3 regions of the Pseudodesulfovibrio sp. JC047 genome follow, and region 1 is predicted to be linked to each of the others. Evidence: predicted binding sites of a transcription regulator. Region 1 holds the regulator's gene; each other region holds the start of a gene.
What was found. The regulator sigma-54, encoded in region 1, starts transcription at its own class of promoters, with help from an activator protein. The targets are predictions, from matches to a motif close to CTGGCACGGNNNNTGCTT.
Positions count from the first base shown of each region.

Region 1 (6,164 bases):
ATCATCCAGAGCAGGCCGCGCCTGTTGCCGAAGTCGCTGATGTCATTCAAATTCCGGCTTTTTTATGTCGTCAAACCGATTTGCTTGTTGCTGCCGCAAAAACCGGCAGGGTCATCAATATCAAGAAGGGGCAGTTCCTGGCCCCGTGGGACATGAAAAATGCGGTGGAAAAGGTCCGCGCTTCAGGCAACGAACAGGTTTGGTTAACGGAACGTGGGTCCACATACGGGTATAACAATCTGGTGGTGGATATGCGATCCATTCCGCAGATGCAGAGCTTTGGAGTTCCTGTGGTCATGGATGCCACTCATTCGGTGCAATTGCCCGGTGGGTTGGGCGGAATGTCTGGTGGACAGCGTGAGTATGTCGCGATTCTCGCTTCGGCTGCGGTTTCGGCCGGGGCCAATGGCGTGTTCATGGAAGTGCATCCCGATCCGGATAATGCGTTATGTGATGGGCCGAACAGCCTGCATCTCAGCACTGTTGAAAAACTTTTAGTGCGTTTGAAAGCCTTGTGGGAGTTGAACCGTGAAGGATAGCGCGGCAGTGCTCGCACAAAACGTCAAGCTCTTGATTCTTGACGTCGATGGTGTCCTAACTGACGGTGGCCTGTATTATGGCGACCAGGGATTCATCATGAAACGATTTCATGTTCAGGATGGATTGGGCATAAAATTGGCGCAAGCCGTAGGACTTGAAATTGCGGTAATCACGGGACTCAATCAAAAACCTGTTGAAAAACGGGTTCGGGAATTGGGGATCACGCATTATTATGCAGGGAAGCATGATAAGGCACCTTTGGTGCAAGAAATATGTGAAAGTATTGGGATTTCAGTCTCTGAAGCTGCCTTTATGGGCGATGATTGGATTGATCTTGGTGCCATGAGTACTGTCGGTTTGGCCATGAGTGTGCCCAATGCTGTTTCTGAAACCATTGAAGCGGCGGATTGGGTTGCTTCCCGTGCTGGAGGAGAAGGGGCTGTCAGAGAAGCCATTATGTTCATCCTCGAAGCCCGGGGCCTCAAGGACGCGGCATTGCAGCAGTGGATCAAGTAATGAAACGGCGTCCTACGCTCATAATTCTTTTGATTTTTGCCATTGGTCTTGTTGCCGGGCTGACGATCAACGCTGTTTTTTTTGCTGATCCGATTATCGAGCACGAGGCCTTGCAGACAGAAGGTTCCAAATCACGCCAACGTTTGCTGGAAGAAGCGAATGTCGTTGCCAAGGACATTGAACTTGTTCAAGGTAAACAGGGAAGCCTGACGTGGAAATTGCTCGCAAAAACGGCAAAATATAATCAGGAAAGAGGGTTGATCGGTGTCGAAACGCCGCAGTTGACGGCTTTTTTGGGCACGGATCGTAAAGAAGTCTATGTCCGGTCTGATCGTGGAGAAGTCGATCAGGCCAATGACAATCTGACATTGTATGATAATGTTTCCGGACGATTCGGGACACTGGCCCTGGATGCGCAGCAACTTGATTATGTTGGTGCAATCGATAAAGTGTATCTCAAGGGCGGGGTGACAGTTCGTCGTCCAGATTTGACCATTCAGGCCACGGCCCTGGAAATTGATCTTGTGACTCGACAGCTTGTGGCTGCCGGAGCTGTGACGGCTTTGCTTGCCCCCGAAGGGTTCGATACCAATTTGCCGGATGAAGATGAGGAGTGAGTCGTTCATGACAAAACGAGATATATTGGCCCTATTTTTTGGGGTGGCATTGTTGATTTTCCCTTCTACGGTCCAGGCTGGGGAATGGGGAGAGCTTCGAGAAGCCACTGTTAATCTCAATGTCCGGGAACGTCCTGACAAAGCGAGTGAGCATGTGCTGACTTTGACCAAAGGACAACGGGTCAAAGTTGATTTTATCAAAAATGGATGGGCAGCAGTTTTTAATCCCACCGAAGCGGTTCGGGAAAAGAAAAAAGCCATAGGATATTCCAATATCAAATTCTTGGAGCCAGTTGAAGAGACCGTGCTGTCTCAGGTTGAAAAACAACAACAGGCTCAAACCGTTTCTTCCACGGAAAAAGGAGAGGGTAAGGTCAAGGCCCCCGTTGTCGCGGCACCTCGGGAAGATGCCTCAAAAATTGGAATCGATCCAAGCAAAATGCCGGTCAAAATTACTTCTGACCGGATGACGTATGACGAGACCGGAAAGGTTGTTTCGTTTGTGGGGAATGTTGTTGCCGAGCATGGACAACTTACGTTGTGGGCCGATTCCTTGTCTGCATATCTTTCTTCCAAAACCGGCAAGAAATTGACCGCGGACAGTGTTGATCGCATCATTGCAGAGGGAAATGTCAAAGCCAAGAAAGGTACATCGGAAGGTACCTGTGGCAAACTCACGTATTTTGTCACAGAACAAATGTTGCAAATGGAGCAGAACCCTTTGTTGCAGGACGGTCCTAATAGTCTGACCGGCGAAATTATCAAATTTGATATCAAAGACAATCGATCTGAAGTGGTGGGTGGAACCGGGCAACGGGTCAAGGCTATTTTCATGACACCTGGCAACATGAAGGTGCAATAAATGGAAAAAGGACTCCGGGCGACAAATCTTTCCAAACGGTATGGCCAAAAAGAGGTCGTGCACGGCATCAATCTGGAGCTGAATCCTCAAGAGGTTGTAGGGCTACTCGGTCCGAATGGCGCGGGAAAGACAACGACATTCTATATGCTTGTGGGCATTGTCGAGCCAAATACCGGCAATGTGACTTTGAGCGGCATAGATTTGACGGAAAAACCGCTTCATGAACGGGCTCGAATGGGAGTGAGTTATCTTCCACAGGAAAGTTCCATTTTCAAAAAGCTAACTGTCCGACAAAATTTGGAAATCATCCTTGAACAGACTTCATTGTCTGCCAAAAAGCAAATGGCCCGGGCCAATGAATTGATGGAGATGTTTACCATCACGAAATTGGCCGATCAGGCTGCCATGTTTTTGTCTGGTGGAGAACGTCGTCGGCTTGAGATTGCACGGGCTTTGATTCTTGATCCACAATTTATCCTTTTGGATGAACCGTTTGCAGGGATTGACCCCATCGCGGTCATTGATATTCAAGAAATTATTTCAGTCTTGAAAAGTATGGGAATCGGTATTCTGATTTCCGATCATAACGTGCGTGAGACGTTGAACATTTGTGACAGGGCATACCTTGTGTATGAAGGCAATGTTATTCTTGAAGGATCGCCTGAAGAAATTGTTCAAAACAGTCGTGCACGACAGATTTATCTTGGCGAGGACTTCAGCCTGTAATTCCCGCGTTTCAACTTTTACGCTTTCTCGATTTACAGTGTACCCAATCGTTGGTACACTTTTTCATGCTATTTCAATGCCACTATATAATGAATAGTAACGGCAGGTTATAACAATCTCCTTGCTTCGTTGTCGTAGGTGTGACATACTTAAATCAGAATCATAAAGGGAGAACCGGAACCTGCTTTGAACCCGGTGGATCAAACAAGACTCTATTAGCCTTTCGAGAAATACATTATGGGATTGGAACTTAGACAACAACTCAAGCTTTCTCAGCAATTGGTCATGACACCACAGTTGCAGCAGGCCATTAAATTGCTGCAACTCTCTCGTCTGGAGTTGCTTGAAACTGTTCAGCAGGAACTTCTGGAAAATCCTTTTCTTGATGAAAAGGAAACGGAAGCTGATGTTGCTGATGCGTCGGAAACGTTGACCGAATCCCAGGCTGAAGAAGAGTTGGTTCGTAATGCCGACTGGGAAAATTACCTGGGAGAATTTTCCAGCACTTCAAAACAGGCCACTGGTCGCGACGCCGAAATCCCCGAAGAAGGGATGTCTTTCGAGGCTCGTCTCGCTTCGAAGCCCTCTCTTGAGGGGCATATCAATTGGCAAATGCGGCTTTCCAATTTTACCGAACAGGAAATTGCGATCGGTGAAATGATTCTCGGTAATCTTGATTCAAATGGTTATTTGCAGGCCTCCACCGAGGATCTGCAATCCATGGTTGACGCGTCCAGCGAAGACATTGAATCAACCATTCTTCGGATCCAACGACTTGATCCTGTCGGGGTCGCTTCACGAACGCCACAGGAATGTCTGTTAGTTCAGATGGATGTCTTAGGATATGACGATCCCGTTCTTGTTTCGCTTGTCACCGACCATTTGGAAGATCTCGAAAAGAATCGGTATAAGCCTTTGGCTCGTAAATTCAAGATTTCCATGGAAGATCTCAAGTCCTATCTGGATTTAATGCAAACGCTTGACCCTATGCCCGGGACCAATTTTTCCAGCACCGAGCCGCATTATGTCAGCCCGGATGTCTTCGTGTACAAGTATGGTGACGATTTCATCATCATTTTGAATGAAGACGGATTGCCACGATTACAGATGAACGCCTTTTATATGGATTCCATGAAAGGGGCCGCACACAAAGAAAAAGAATATTTTCAAGAAAAAATGCGGTCTGCCGCATGGCTGATGAAAAGTCTGTACCAGCGTCAGAGAACATTGTACAAAGTGGTTGAGAGTATTGTCGGTTTTCAACGAGATTTTTTTGAAGAAGGCGTGACAAAACTCAAACCATTGATCCTCAAGGAGGTCGCCGAAGATATCGAGATGCATGAATCCACCGTGAGCCGGATTACCACGAGTAAGTATGTTTCGACTCCACATGGCATTTATGAGCTGAAGTTTTTTTTCAACTCAGCCTTGGATTTGGACGATGGGTCACAAGTGGGTTCAGAGAGCGTCAAGGCGCTCATCAAGAAAATGATTGCAGATGAAGACTCGAAAAAACCTTTAAGCGATGAACGGATTGGTGATATTCTCAAGGAAGAACTCGAGGTTAATATCGCCCGACGCACTGTTGCAAAATACCGTTCCGCCATGGGCATTCCGTCTTCTTCAAAACGCAAGCAGTATTTCTAATCCTGTTTGCCGCACTCAAAACAAGGAGGCAACGTATGAACATCAGCTTCACTTTCAAGAACTTTGAGCCGTCCGATCATCTCAAAGGATACGCTAAGAAGCGGTTTGAAAAGGTAGCACGATACGTTTCCGATTCGGAAGCCGATTTGCAGGTCAACCTGCTGGTCGATAAATTTCGCCACAAGGCGGACGTCATTTTGAACTCGGATCGCATTCATATCTCCGCGTATGAAGCTTCGGAAGACATGTATTCCACCATTGACATGGTGTTGGACAAGTTGGAAGCTCAGCTGCGGAAGATGCGTGAAAAAATGAAAAGTCGCTCGAAAAAGGGCCGTGGAAACAAGATGGTCCACATGAATGTCCTTTCTTATGAGGATATGCCGAGTGATTCTGCGCCCACCATTGTCGGTACTGACGAATATGTTCCGAAACCGATGTCTGTTGATGAAGCCGCCATGCAACTCGATGCGCTTGAAAATGAATTCCTGGTGTTCCGTAATGCCGAAACTGAAGGCCTTAATGTCATCTATAAACGAAAAAATGGCGATTATGGTCTTATTGATCCTGGGTACTAGAAAATGAAACTTGGTGATTACCTGGCGAAGGACTGTGTCCTTCCCGAAATAGTATCCGAAACACGATCGGATACCTTGAAAGAACTTATCGCCCCCTTGGGCGCAAAATATCCAGAGATGGACACGGACCTCGCGGTTCGTGTCCTTCTCGAACGTGAAAAGCTGGGGACCACCGGCATTGGTGATGGCATTGCCATCCCTCATGGCAAAGTGGATGGCCTCGATGCCATGCATGTTATTGTGGGTCGAAGTCTCAAGGGAGTCGAATATGATGCCCTTGACCAGAAGCCATGTACCATCTTTTTCCTTGTTCTTGCCCCGGAAGAAGCCGTGGGCATTCACCTGCGAGTTCTTGCGCAAATTTCTCGGTTGTTGAAAGACGAGACGTTTCGTCGTTCTTTTTTAGAAGCCGAAGGACGTGACGAGTTGTGGGGACTGCTTAAAAGTGTTTAATCCAAAAAGGACTTCTTCGTGACGCCTTCCAATCCTTTTCCCGTTATCATTGTGACCGGGCTTTCCGGTTCGGGGAAAAGCACAGCCCTCAATGTATTTGAGGATCTGGGCTTTTTCTGTATTGATGGCTTGCCCTCGAAAATTTCGCCAAAGATTGCGGATCTTATTCTCAAATTCGATTCGCAATATCGTGGCTTGGCTCTCGGCATGGATTTGCGGCAGTTT
Region 1 covers NZ_WUEH01000008.1:120,069-126,232, reverse strand. The annotation lists gene kdsA (3-deoxy-8-phosphooctulonate synthase) at 1-539, shown strand, start outside; gene GO013_RS07210 (HAD hydrolase family protein) at 529-1,056, shown strand; gene lptC (LPS export ABC transporter periplasmic protein LptC) at 1,056-1,673, shown strand; gene lptA (lipopolysaccharide transport periplasmic protein LptA) at 1,681-2,535, shown strand; gene lptB (LPS export ABC transporter ATP-binding protein) at 2,536-3,261, shown strand; gene rpoN (RNA polymerase factor sigma-54) at 3,499-4,908, shown strand; gene raiA (ribosome-associated translation inhibitor RaiA) at 4,944-5,486, shown strand; gene GO013_RS07180 (PTS sugar transporter subunit IIA) at 5,490-5,939, shown strand; gene rapZ (RNase adapter RapZ) at 5,958-6,164, shown strand, end outside.

Region 2 (6,164 bases), on a different contig from region 1:
ATTCCCTTATAAGCAAAGACAATGCCATTACGTGAAATTCTTCACCATCTCAACATACTACTAAAATTATTGATTATTTTACGAAACAACTCTCACAACTTTTTGCAAAAAATAAAAATCTATATCTTTTTTGAAAAAAAACTTTTGTTTTCAAAAGTTTTTCTCCCATACCCAAAAAACGTCAAGAAAAGCGGCAGGGGAATCAGGCACTGTACAAAAAATAAAATTTTATCATTTATTTCAAATGTTTAAAACACATCAAAGAAAACACCTTCATATAAAAAAGAAAAAAGAGTAAACGGCACTGGCTTTGCACAGGTATGCTTGTTCTTTTTTTCATAAAGCCGTCAAGAGACTCCTTTTCCTGCCGCACAGCCTGAATACGTCAATACCTTGCAGCACAAAAAGACACTCTCTACACACGACTTCATGCCCATACGACACTCAAAAAACACGAGAAAAACAATGCCAGAAAATATTCGTGAAGCACTCATCGAAGAAATCATTCATTCTGAACTGGACATGTTCCTTGCCGTAAAGAATCAGGGCGGCACCTCCATATGCCAAGAACGACCTGAATCATTTCGACTCATGCGAGAAATCACTCACGGAGTACTCTCGGACGACTTTCTTCATTCCTATCGCTGATCTACGACAGGCCCAAAAACAAGGGCGTAATTTCATGACCGAAAAATACGCACTCATGGATCAATTAATCCCCTCCATCAGTACAGACCCACGCATCGAAGAAATTGTCGCAGCGGAAAGCGCATGGCGAAAAGACGTTGCCAAAGAATTCCCGAAAATTGTCCACCCCGACGGGCATGAAAGCTTTTGCCGCTATCTTGGCTGCGAACTAGAGACCTACTCGATAACAACCATGGACGCCTATGAAACATGCGTCCGCACCGCACAAGACACCAAAGAGAATCTGGTCCAACAACGATACGACCTGCTCATGAGCAAACTGGGGCACGGCTCACTCAAAAAATATGCAAGACACCTGAACACCCCCCCTCTCGGGAGACGGAGAAATCATCCAATGCCTGATCCAATATACATCATGGTCTTCTGCGCATGGCTTGTCGGCGGCTTTGTCTCCGGCGTCAGCGGCATTGGAGGAGCCTTGGTTGCGGTTCCCGTGGCAGCCATGTTCATCCCCATGCACGACCTCATTCCGCTCAGTTGCATTCTGAATGTCATCATGGATGGATGTATCGCGTGTATGCACTTTCGACACTGCCGCGTGTCAGCCCTCTGGCCAATGCTGGTCGGATCACTGCCCGGGGCCATTCTCGGTCTGTTTATCCTGCAACTCGTTTCCGGAGCCATTTTGCAGGGAGCGGTTGGACTGCTGCTCCTCTATTATGTCTATTGGCAACAGACATTCCAGGTCAAAACAGTCCACAAGGAATCCTGGGGACGCGGTGGCGCCGCCGGGTTCGGAGCTGGATTACTGGGAACAGCCATCTCATTCGATGGCCCCCCGGTCGGAGCATACGGGCTGTATGTCAATTGGAGCCCCAGGGCCTTTCTGGGAACACTCGGCGTCTTCTTCGTTATCAGAGGCACCATGACCTGTGCCTTACAGGCTTCGGCAGGCATGTATACACCGGCGTTATTCAACTATGTACTGTATGGCATTCCAGCCACAATTCTAGGGACTCTCTGCGCTTTCCCCGTCGTCAAACACATCAATGTCGAAACCTTCAGACGCGTTCTCATGGTGGTCATCACCCTCGCAGGCATTGTCTGTCTCGGCCGTTCTTTTTTGTAAAAAAAAGCAGAGGGAGGTTGTGTCCCTCCCTCTGCTTCATGGACAGCCAATCCCGTTCTATTCATCGTCTTCAATGTTAAGCTGCTTTATCTTGTATCGCAGGCCCGCACCTGTCAGCTCCATAATCCGTGCGGCCTTTGCCACGTTACCGCCAGTGACTCGCAACACATTCCGTATGCATTCCGCCTCATACGTCTGCACGCATTCCTTGAGCGAAATGACATTGCTCCGTTTGATCGTCTGATAATCATAAAAGGTTTTCTGGGCAGAAGGTGTCACCACCGGTGCAACCGGACTGCATACAGCCTTGCGCGGAGCCTCTGCATTGTGACAGGCATCTCTGAAATGACGAGGAAGGCAGCCCCACTCAATGGACAACCGATCACCAATCAAGGCAAGACTCCCCTCTATGACGTGCAACAGCTCACGGATATTTCCCGGCCATTCATAGTCACGAAAAACGCGAAGGACCTCTTTATCGAGAACGATTTCCCCGCTGTTCCCACGATGCTCGGAACGATCGATAAATGTGCGGGCCAACAAAGGAATATCCCGTTTGCGTTGCCGCAATGACGGTATGGAAAGCCCCACAACGGCAAGACGGTAAAACAAATCTCGCCGCAAGATATTTTGCTCCACCGCAGACAGTGGATCGACATTCAAGATACTGATAACCCGGACATCCACTGGTATTTCAGTACGGGACCCAAGCCGACGGACCCGTTTTTCCTGGAGGACGCGAAGAAGCTTTGCCTGCAATCCCATGGGCATGGAATTCAGTTCATCAAGCAGCAATGTCCCGCCATCGGCTTCTTCGAAAAGCCCGGGTTTGTCTGCGGCATCAGTATACGCCCCCTTGGCCGTGCCAAAAAGAATCCCCTCCAGTAAATTTTCAGGAATAGCCGCACAATTCACCGGGACCAATGGATGCTGGCACCGAGTACTTGCAGCATGGATCGCCTGCGCAAACAACTCCTTCCCGGTGCCGCTTTCTCCCCATATCATGACGGGCGATGCCGACTGCGCAGCGGTTCGCGCCTCATTCATCACTTCGATCAAGGCAGCATCTTTCCCAATCAGACTGTCAAACGTATAATATTCATACGGACTTTTTTCAGGAACAACGCCCTTTGCCGACCGCTTGTGCCGCTTCACCAAGGACGTGGTCCCTGTCCAGATGGTGAAAGCAATGACGCCATCCTTTTTCCCGTGATCAAACAATGGGAAAAAATCCGAAACCGTACTGGCAAGATAGTTGTTCGTCGTCTTGTAAAAATAACTTTTCTTGAGCAACGGCTGTCCCTTTTGAAGGCATTCAAGCGTCGGAATACACTTCACATCATGTGGCACATAAAGATCCGTTATATGCTGTCCCTCAACAGGAACTCGGCCAAAACCATCAACAAGACTTTGTATGGGATTCATGTATTCACACAGGCCATTTGCGTCCACGACAGCAACACCAAGCCCCATATCATCCCAAATGGCTTTCATGGAAGGCGTTAATACGCTCTCACGATTAACATTAAAGAACTTTTTCTTGTCAAAATACATAGCATACAACCCCTTCAAAATGAGTGTGAATACAAGGAAAAAGTGTGCGTCCAGCCCTCCAATGAAAAATTTTTGTAGAAAAAGAAAGTTTTTTTTATAAAAAAAAACTTTTTTCACGATCTCATAAAGTCGCTAAATTGACCAATAAACACTGTTATATCAAGGTGTTATTACTTAAAAAAGCACAAAAACAACGAAATGGCACACCTCCTGCTAGTTACAAAAAGAACAAGCGACGGAACACCGCTTTCAATTTTCTTCAGGGAAAATCTTACACAAACAGGAGATATCAATGACCAATCTTTCGACGATACACGATACCGAATCAACAGCCACGGAATCCATGGGATATGGCATCAATTGGGATACCGCTGAAAATCGAGTCAAGGAACTCAAGAGTTTTCTCATGAACGCTCCACAGGTGATGGACCCCGAACGGCTGCAATTTCTCAACGAAGTCTATAAAGAATACCAAGGTGAATCCACATTCTACATTCGCGCCAAATTGTTTGAACGTGTCCTGACCAGAAAAAACATTTTCCTCGATGGCAATCCCATCGTTGGCACGCTCACCGGCGTGCGAGCTGGTGTCTACGCATACCCGGAATGGAACGTTTCCTGGATCAAGGAAGAGATGCAGATGGCCAAAATGGCCTCACTGGGCGAGATGAAAATTCCGGCCGAGACACAGGAATTGCTGGAAAAAACCTACAAGCTGTGGAAAGGCCATACCTGCATTGACCTGAACAACAAATTGTTCAAGGAAAAATATGGCATCAACCCCAAGCCGTATGCCAAGGCCGGCATGTATTATGAAAACGTCAGTGTTGCGAGTGGCTCCGGCATTGCCGACTATCCCATGGTCCTGAACAAGGGGTTGCGCTGGCTCATTGACGATGTCAAAACTCGTTTTGAGAACTGCCCCACCACGCTGGCGAACACTGAAAAGCACGAACTGTACCGGTCCATGCTCGTGACGCTGGAAGCGGTTATTGCCCACTCTCATCGCTATGCGGACCTTGCCGAAAAAACCGCTGCCGACGAAAAAGACCCCAAGGCCAAAAAAGAGCTGCTGGAAATCGCTGAAATCTGCCGCCGTGTTCCCGAATTCCCGGCCCGCAACTTCCGCGAAGCAATCCAGTCATTCTGGTTCATCCATCTGGCCATTGAAATCGAGCAAATGGCATGTGCAACCTCTCCGGGGCGCTACGGTCAGTACATGTACCCCTTCTTCAAAAAAGATATCGACGAGGGGAACCTGACACGGGAACAGGTCTCTACCCTCCTTAAATTTCAGTGGATCAAACATCTCGAACTGGCAGAATATCAAGGCAACTCATACGCACTGACCCTGTCCGGCCACACAGGACAAAGCATCACCATCGGAGGCGTGGATGCCGATGGCAATGACGCCAGCACCGAGCTGGAAGAAATGTTGCTCGATACCCAGGTCACAATGAAAAACATTCAGCCCACGCTGACACTGCTCTATCATCCCAAGATGAAAGATTCCTATCTGAAAAAAGTAGTGGAATGCATTCGTGGCGGGTCCGGTCAGCCGCAGATTTTGAACAACACTGTGGTTGTTCAACGAAACCTCGCCCGATTCGGACAATATGAAGGAGGCATTTCGCTGGAAGATGCCAGAAACTGCGGCAACTACGGTTGTGTCTCCACTGGCATTTGCGGCAAAGGCAGCTTCATCACTCAGGAAGATCAGCCCTGCCTCGCCAAGATCGTCGAGGTCATGCTGAACAACGGCAAATGCCCAGTCACGAAAAAGAACGTTGGTGTTGAAACCGGCGATCCCACCGAATTCACCTCCTTTGACGAGGTCTACGACGCGTACAAAAAACAACTCGACCACCTCTTCAACATCTCCCGGAAACATTCTGACCTGAGCCAAATGGCCAGACTCCAAGTCGTTCCGAGTATCTTCCGTTCCGCGATGTATGACGGCTGCATTGAAAAAGGTGTCTGCGAAGAGGCTGGCGGAACCCGTTATCCACAGGTCAACCCCATCATGACCGCCGGTGTCGATGCGGCAAACTCCCTGCTCGCGATCAAGCATCTGGTTTTTGACACCAAAAAGCTCACGATGAAAGAACTGTTGGATGCCATCAAATCGAACTTCGAAGGCTGCGAAAACATCCGAAAAATGTGCTTTGACGCCCCCAAACACGGCAACGATTACCCAGAAGTCGAAGCATTCGTGCAACAATACTACAGGGATGTGGATGCCATCCACCACGCTCAAGGGCCGGACTGCTTTGGCTACCGCACTCCGCTGGATGCGTACTCCCTGTCCTACCACAACTACTTCGGCGCACTCATGGGTGCCTTGCCCAATGGCCGTAAGGCGGGTGTCGCCCTGACTGACGGCAGCGTCTCTGCCATGCCGGGAACCGACCACGAAGGCATCACCGCCCTCATCAAGTCCGGTGCGGAGGCTATTGATACCGTCCGATATGGAGCGAACCACTTCAACGTCAAGTTCTCTCCTTCTGTCATCGAAGGCCCACACGGAGCACGCACGCTCATCTCGCTGATCAAGACGTATTGCGACTTTGGCGGCTCCCATATCCAGTTCAACTGCGTTGACTCCAAGACATTGAAAGACGCACAGGTCAACCCGAAAGAATACTCGGATCTGGTTGTTCGTGTCGCCGGTTTCAGCGCCTACTTCACCCGTCTGGACATGGGCGTTCAGAACGAGATTATCAAACGCACAGAATACACTTCCTAAAGGGTATACTCCACAGGGTGGGACATCCTCCACATTCAAGTCCCACCCTGTCCCTTTGGACATATCACGACAGGGACGGCTCAGCCG
Region 2 covers NZ_WUEH01000005.1:47,141-53,304, reverse strand. The annotation lists gene GO013_RS17200 (DUF4125 family protein) at 466-648, shown strand; gene GO013_RS04465 (TSUP family transporter) at 683-1,777, shown strand; gene GO013_RS04460 (sigma 54-interacting transcriptional regulator) at 1,835-3,271, opposite strand; gene GO013_RS04455 (glycyl radical protein) at 3,624-6,077, shown strand.
Region 2: GO013_RS04455 (glycyl radical protein) is a predicted target of sigma-54. The motif match lies at 3,530-3,547, and genes of this name have one in related genera.

Region 3 (6,164 bases), on a different contig from region 1:
GGGTCGGGCCAGATACAATAGGTCCGTGACCACCCGATTCAATCGGTCGGCCTCCTGCACCATGGCCCCCGCATACTGATCGAGCGGGGCCTGCCCTTTAAGCTTGGTGGCGAACAACTGGGCAAATCCTCGCAACGAACTCAGCGGGTTACGGACTTCATGGGCCACACCGGCGGCCAACGACCCGATTTCAGCCAACCGTTTGGCCTCGTTCAAGTCTTCTTCCAATGACCGAAGCTGTGTCCGGTCACGAATAAGCACAAGCCGATGTCCCAAATCAGAATCAGGGGCCGCTTCATCCTCCTGAAATGGCAATGTCAAAATTTCAAGCAGTCGTCCCTGATAATCGAATTGTTCCCATTCGTAGGGAACGACCAACCCGGACTCTCCTTGGATCAGACCGAAATCAAAATCGTGCCAATTGGTCCCGATAATTTCAGGAGCACCATCCGTCCCTTTTGGCGCAAGCAATTTCTTGGCCGAATAATTGGCAGCCAGTACTTCTCCGCTTTCCGCCAACGTCACCAGCCCATCAGGCATATTGTCGAGCAACTTGCTTTGAAACCGTTCCAACCGAACCAGTTGGCGACTCGCGCCACGACGACGCAAATAGGCAAAGACCAATGACCACAACACCACGGCGGCGAGAAACACATACCCGGTCTGATAGGTGGCGGCCCGACGATATTGTCGAAACTGGGCCATATGTTTTTCCGCATTGAGACCAACCACAAGAAACGCCGGTGGTTCATTACCATCCTTGCCCAAACCACGCATCATCCCTTGCCCACGGTGCGACATGTGGTTCCCACCAGGTCGCGTCCCGTCCGGCAGCGGATGCAGTCCACACAACGTCGAAATTCCAGGCTGGGTACGGACACCGGAAATGAGCACACTCTTTTTACCAATCTGCGTGACCACATGCCAGGCCCGCCCTGGTTCAATATCACTCGTCACGGAGTCGGGCAGGCTGAACACTGGTGGCTCTTCTTCGCCCGAAGAGACCAAAGACCGGCCATCCTCACCAAAAAGTGTGATAAAGACGATATCTTCGGATTTCACCAACTCGGCGAACAATTCTTCCGACATGGCCTGAAAAAGCTCCGGAGCCTGTGGGGAAATGCGCAAATTCCTGGCAATGCGCAAGATATTGTTGTCCACACCGCGAAGAATCGAATTGCCGGTCATTATCATGTGATCCTCGACAATCTTGCGCTGCTGCGCAATGGATCGCCATGTCAGATACAGACTTCCCACACCCAGCACGATAAGTGCCAGGACAAGGGCGACCAACGGTCCTTTTTCTTTTTCATCGGAATGAACAACTTCCATACGATTACCGACCCTTGATACTCAAATAAATGTCCTTGGGCGATCCCCCGTGCTTTGCAGCCAGAGCCTTGAAAGAACTCTCAGGCGTGGCATCCATGCCCGCCGCTTTCAATTTCGCCAAAACATCGTGAACGTCAAGCCCGTAGGTGGCGCACACGGTCGCGATCGTGAATTTCCCAGTGCCCACGGGAGGCAGATCCGGCATGGAGGCATACGGATCCACGACCTGACCCTGCCGAATGGTATCATATACTTGTTGAGGACTGACACCTTTTGAACGAGCAATATCCTTGATGACAGAATATTCATTCAATGTGGGATCATATCCGGCGGCATGAAGCGTTTTCACGGCCTGATGCGCGTCGAGGCCGAGGAATCCACAAAATTTCATAAGCGGACTCGTTTCTGCATGACCATACGGAGGATTGCCATATATTACGGTGGCCTCTTCCTTTATTTCAGCTGACCAGTCGAGAATCTGCTGCATGGGCGGAAGGCCAAGCAACGTGCCAACAAGAACAAACAGCGTCAGGAGCAGGCTGACGAACATCGGTCCGGTCAGGACAACCAGCTCCCGCGCACGATTTTTCATCGCACTCATAAGCGGTTTCCAATTGAGCCAGATATGCACAACCATGGACACCAGAAAAAGTGCCCCGATGGTCACATGAATGTCGCCCCATTGGTGTTTGGTCAGACCGATCAAGTGCCAATCCGCCCAATAGGCAACACGTCCCTCGGGCACAATGTACAAAATCACGCTGGTCAACAGCGTGACAAGAAAGGACAGCAGTCCGGTCAGCGAAACAATTTTCCTCACCATAAAAAAACCCCCGACGCAAAGGACAAATCATTGTAACAAGTCCTCCGCGTGAAGTCATACGTTGTTTTTCAACTTTTTGCGGGACGGCCACCACCATGGTAGACCGTCCCACAAGCATCCTGTTTTCCTGATTAAAGGAAATATTTTCTACTGAACCTGGTTGCCCTGTCCCTGATGGTACCCATGACCACCCTGACCATGACCGCCATAACCGTGTCCGGCTCCACGCCCCTGACCATAACAGTCTCCGGCATACCCGCGACCACGTTCGTTAAAAGCGACGATACCTGTTTCCTTTTCCAATTCCGCGTGCATGGCGTCACGGGTATCACGCATCTGATCACGCAGGGAACTGATGTCCTTGGTCAGCGCAGTGATCTTCTGCTCATCGGCGTTGCCGCCATTGACCATGGCCTGCAACGTCGTGTGCTTAGCTCGAATCTGGTCGCGCATTGCCGTCATCTTAGGCTGATATTTGTCAACGATCGTATCGACCGCCGCCTGCTTCTCCGGGGTCAACTGGTTATACATGCCATAAACGGCACACCCGTTCCCGCTCCGCTTGCCGTGCCCATATCCGTGCCCGGCCATGGCCACTGCGGCCATGCTCAAAACCAAAACCGCGGCCAGAGCCGTGATGGTGATATTTCTTTTCTTCATTGTTCCTCCGATACGTTAAAATGTTGGTGCAAACAGGAAGAAGGGATTTCCCTCTTGTGCCCTAGGTAAAGCACATGCCGTGCCAACTTTGCAATGCATCGATTTCAATGATATTTCAAAAAAGCAAACAACACCTGACTCAATACCCTGTGCAGCCATATGCACTTTTTTTGCACAAATTCGGTGCAAAGTGCAAGTGACTTTCCTTGACATCAGCCCCAAAAGTTTCACATTGGAAACAGCACAGCAATCATGTTACCCGAGGTTTCTCCATGCCCATATATGAATATACCTGTCAGGACTGTGGCACGAATTTCGAAGAACTGGTCTTTTCTCAAGACGCCGCAGTTCCCTGTCCAAACTGTGGTTCTGAAAAAACAGAAAAACAACTCAGCGTTTGCGCGATTCAAACCGACGGCCCAAGCTTGAACCTCGATGCAGTACAGGATTCCGGCTGCGGTTCTGGAGGCGGCTGAGGCATCTAATATTCGCGCCCCGGGACGGGCGCTTCCCTTTCTCTCACACATCCACCGGCTCACCCCACAATGGAACAAGCCGGTTCACGCCTGTTTTCTTTCAGTGCAAGACCTGATAAATACGGCATACCATCTTTTACTTTTTTCGACTGTTTGAGGAGCTTTCATGCCAAACCGATTACCCTGGCCCGAATATTTCATGCGCATTGCCCACCTGGTGGCCCAGCGCTCCACCTGTATCCGCCGCGCTGTCGGGGCCATCGCCGTCCGCGACAAACGTATTCTGGCGACAGGATACAACGGCGTTCCCACCAACATCCCACACTGCGAAGATGTCGGCTGCCTCCGCGACAAACTGGGGATTCCCTCTGGAGAACGGCATGAACTCTGCCGAGGCCTTCACGCCGAACAAAACGTCATCATCCAGGCAGCCACACATAGTGTCGACCTCAAGGGATGCGACATCTATTGCACGACAAAACCCTGCATTCTCTGTACAAAAATGCTTATTAACTGCGAAGTGCAGAACATCTACTTTGCAGAGAACTACCCAGACGAACTGTCCGAAGAAATGCTGACCGAAGCAGGAGTGAACTATGTGTTCATGGAAGGCGAATTCATCTAACGACGAACGTTTCATGGCCGAAGCCATTAGACTGGCCACGCAAGGACGAGGTGCGACCGCGCCCAATCCCTGCGTCGGCGCGGTCCTCGTTGACGACGGGCGTATCGTTGCTCGTGGATGGCACACCAGATGTGGACAGCTCCATGCCGAACGGGAATGTCTGGCCAATGCCCGGGAACTCGGCATTGACCCGACCGGGATGACCATGTTTGTCACGCTCGAACCGTGCAACCATCACGGAAAAACACCGCCATGCACCGACGCCATCATCGAGGCCGGTATCGCCAAAGTCTGCGTCGGGACCCGCGACCCCAACCCTGTTGCCGCCGGTGGTGTCGAAAAGCTGAAGCACCACGGCATCCAAGTGACTGTCGGTATTCTCGAACAGCAATGCACCGACCTCATTGCCGATTTTCTCCTGTGGCAACGCTCCCACTCGCCATTCAACATCGTCAAGATGGCCGCCACACTGGATGGCAAAATCGCTTCCCGTGAACGAAAACCAGAACCTGTTTCCAGCCCGGAATCTTTTGCTCGGGTCCATGCTCTTCGTGGAATGGTCGGTGCCGTCGTTGTCGGGGGAACCACTTTTTACGCCGATAATCCCAGCCTGACCTGTCGTCTTGACACCCTGCCCGACGATTTCATTCAGCCCTTTGGCGTGGTAGTGACCTCTCGACTGCCGGAAGACCCGGCGTCACACACCCTGCTCAGGGACCGCCCAGAACAGGCTATCTTCATGACCACAGAATCAGCGGCCCGAAGCACAGCCGCCGACCGACTCCGCAGCCGGGGTTCCTCGGTCTGGCCCCTGCCCGGCTCCCCCGGCAACCTGACACTTGCCTACGGCTTCGAACGACTCCGGTACGAAAAAGGATGTCACTACACCCTGTGCGAAGGCGGTGGTACATTCGCCATGACCCTTATCGAACAAGGGCTGGCTGATGAACTCATTCATTTTGTCACCCCCCGCATACTTGGTGACAATCTCGCCCCCGCCGCCTACTCCGGTCGGGCCTCCGTCTCCATGGCGGACGCTGTCAACTTCCGCATCATCAACACGGAAATGACCGGAACAGACATCATGCTGACCATGCGCCACGCATAACCACCCCTCCTCTCCTTGTGCGATAGTTGAGTTTTGTGCTTGACAATATGAACATGAGTTCATATTTATATTTCACACACAACAAAGGAGACACCCATGAATTCAACTGACACCAGCCGAGAAATCCATGTCATGTCCTGGCGCAAGCAATGGACACTCAACAACCCTGTCCGCGGGATGTTGCAATCCCCCAACAAAATGTTCGGTCATTTGGTCGAACCAGGGATGCAGGTTGTGGACACGGGGTGCGGCACCGGATTCTTTTCTCTGGCCCTAGCGCGCATGGTGGGCCGAACCGGCACGGTCACAGCGGTCGATCTTCAAGCCGAGGCGTTGGAGGTTCTTCAAGATAAAGCACGACAGGCCGGGTTGAACCACATCATCAAGACACGGCATTGTGAAGCGCACGACATTGGCGATCTGCCCAAGGCGGACTTTGCACTTGCCGCGTATATGGTGCATGAAGTTCCTGATGTCACACGGTATTTCGAACGCATGGCGGCATGCGTCAAACAGCATTGTCTCATGGTGGTTGTGGAACCGAAATTCCATGTTTCCACAGCGGATTTCCAAAAAGAAATAGATGTGGCCATCAAGGCCGGATTCGAACTGGAAGCCCTCCCGGCCATATTCATGAGTCGAGCCGCCGTGCTCACCAAGAATTAAACGACCGAAATGTATCTGGAGTCAGATATGACCACGCAGCTCACCACACGCATCCCCCAGCAGGCTCGAAGCATTGAAAAACGGAACCGTCTCATGGATGCCGCCATGCTCGAATTCGAAGCACAGGGATTTCATGGGACCAATGCCAAAAAAATCGCCGCAGCCGCAGGGGTATCCATCGGGACATTCTACGCGTATTTTCCCGACAAGAAAGCCATTCTGCTCGAAATCATCAATCACCACCTGTTTGAAGTGGATCAGTCCATTTTCCCGTTGTTGGCACAAAAAATCCAGAAAGGCATCACTGGCCGAGAAATAGTCCAGCACATCATTCGACTCGGGCATGAATCACACTCCATGTCATCCAACCTGCTCCGAGTGATGCTCTCCATGCGCTATATTGATGAGGATTTTCAAGAACTCGCAACCAAAGAACGCGAAGACATCATCCAAAAACTGAGTCAATTTTTCACG
Region 3 covers NZ_WUEH01000006.1:69,554-75,717, reverse strand. The annotation lists gene GO013_RS05410 (ATP-binding protein) at 1-1,332, opposite strand, end outside; gene GO013_RS05405 (DUF4405 domain-containing protein) at 1,337-2,155, opposite strand; gene GO013_RS05400 (periplasmic heavy metal sensor) at 2,303-2,815, opposite strand; gene GO013_RS05395 (zinc ribbon domain-containing protein) at 3,088-3,291, shown strand; gene GO013_RS05390 (cytidine/deoxycytidylate deaminase family protein) at 3,458-3,916, shown strand; gene ribD (bifunctional diaminohydroxyphosphoribosylaminopyrimidine deaminase/5-amino-6-(5-phosphoribosylamino)uracil reductase RibD) at 3,888-5,024, shown strand; gene GO013_RS05380 (class I SAM-dependent methyltransferase) at 5,121-5,690, shown strand; gene GO013_RS05375 (TetR/AcrR family transcriptional regulator) at 5,718-6,164, shown strand, end outside.
Region 3: GO013_RS05400 (periplasmic heavy metal sensor) is a predicted target of sigma-54. The motif match lies at 2,884-2,901, and genes of this name have one in related genera.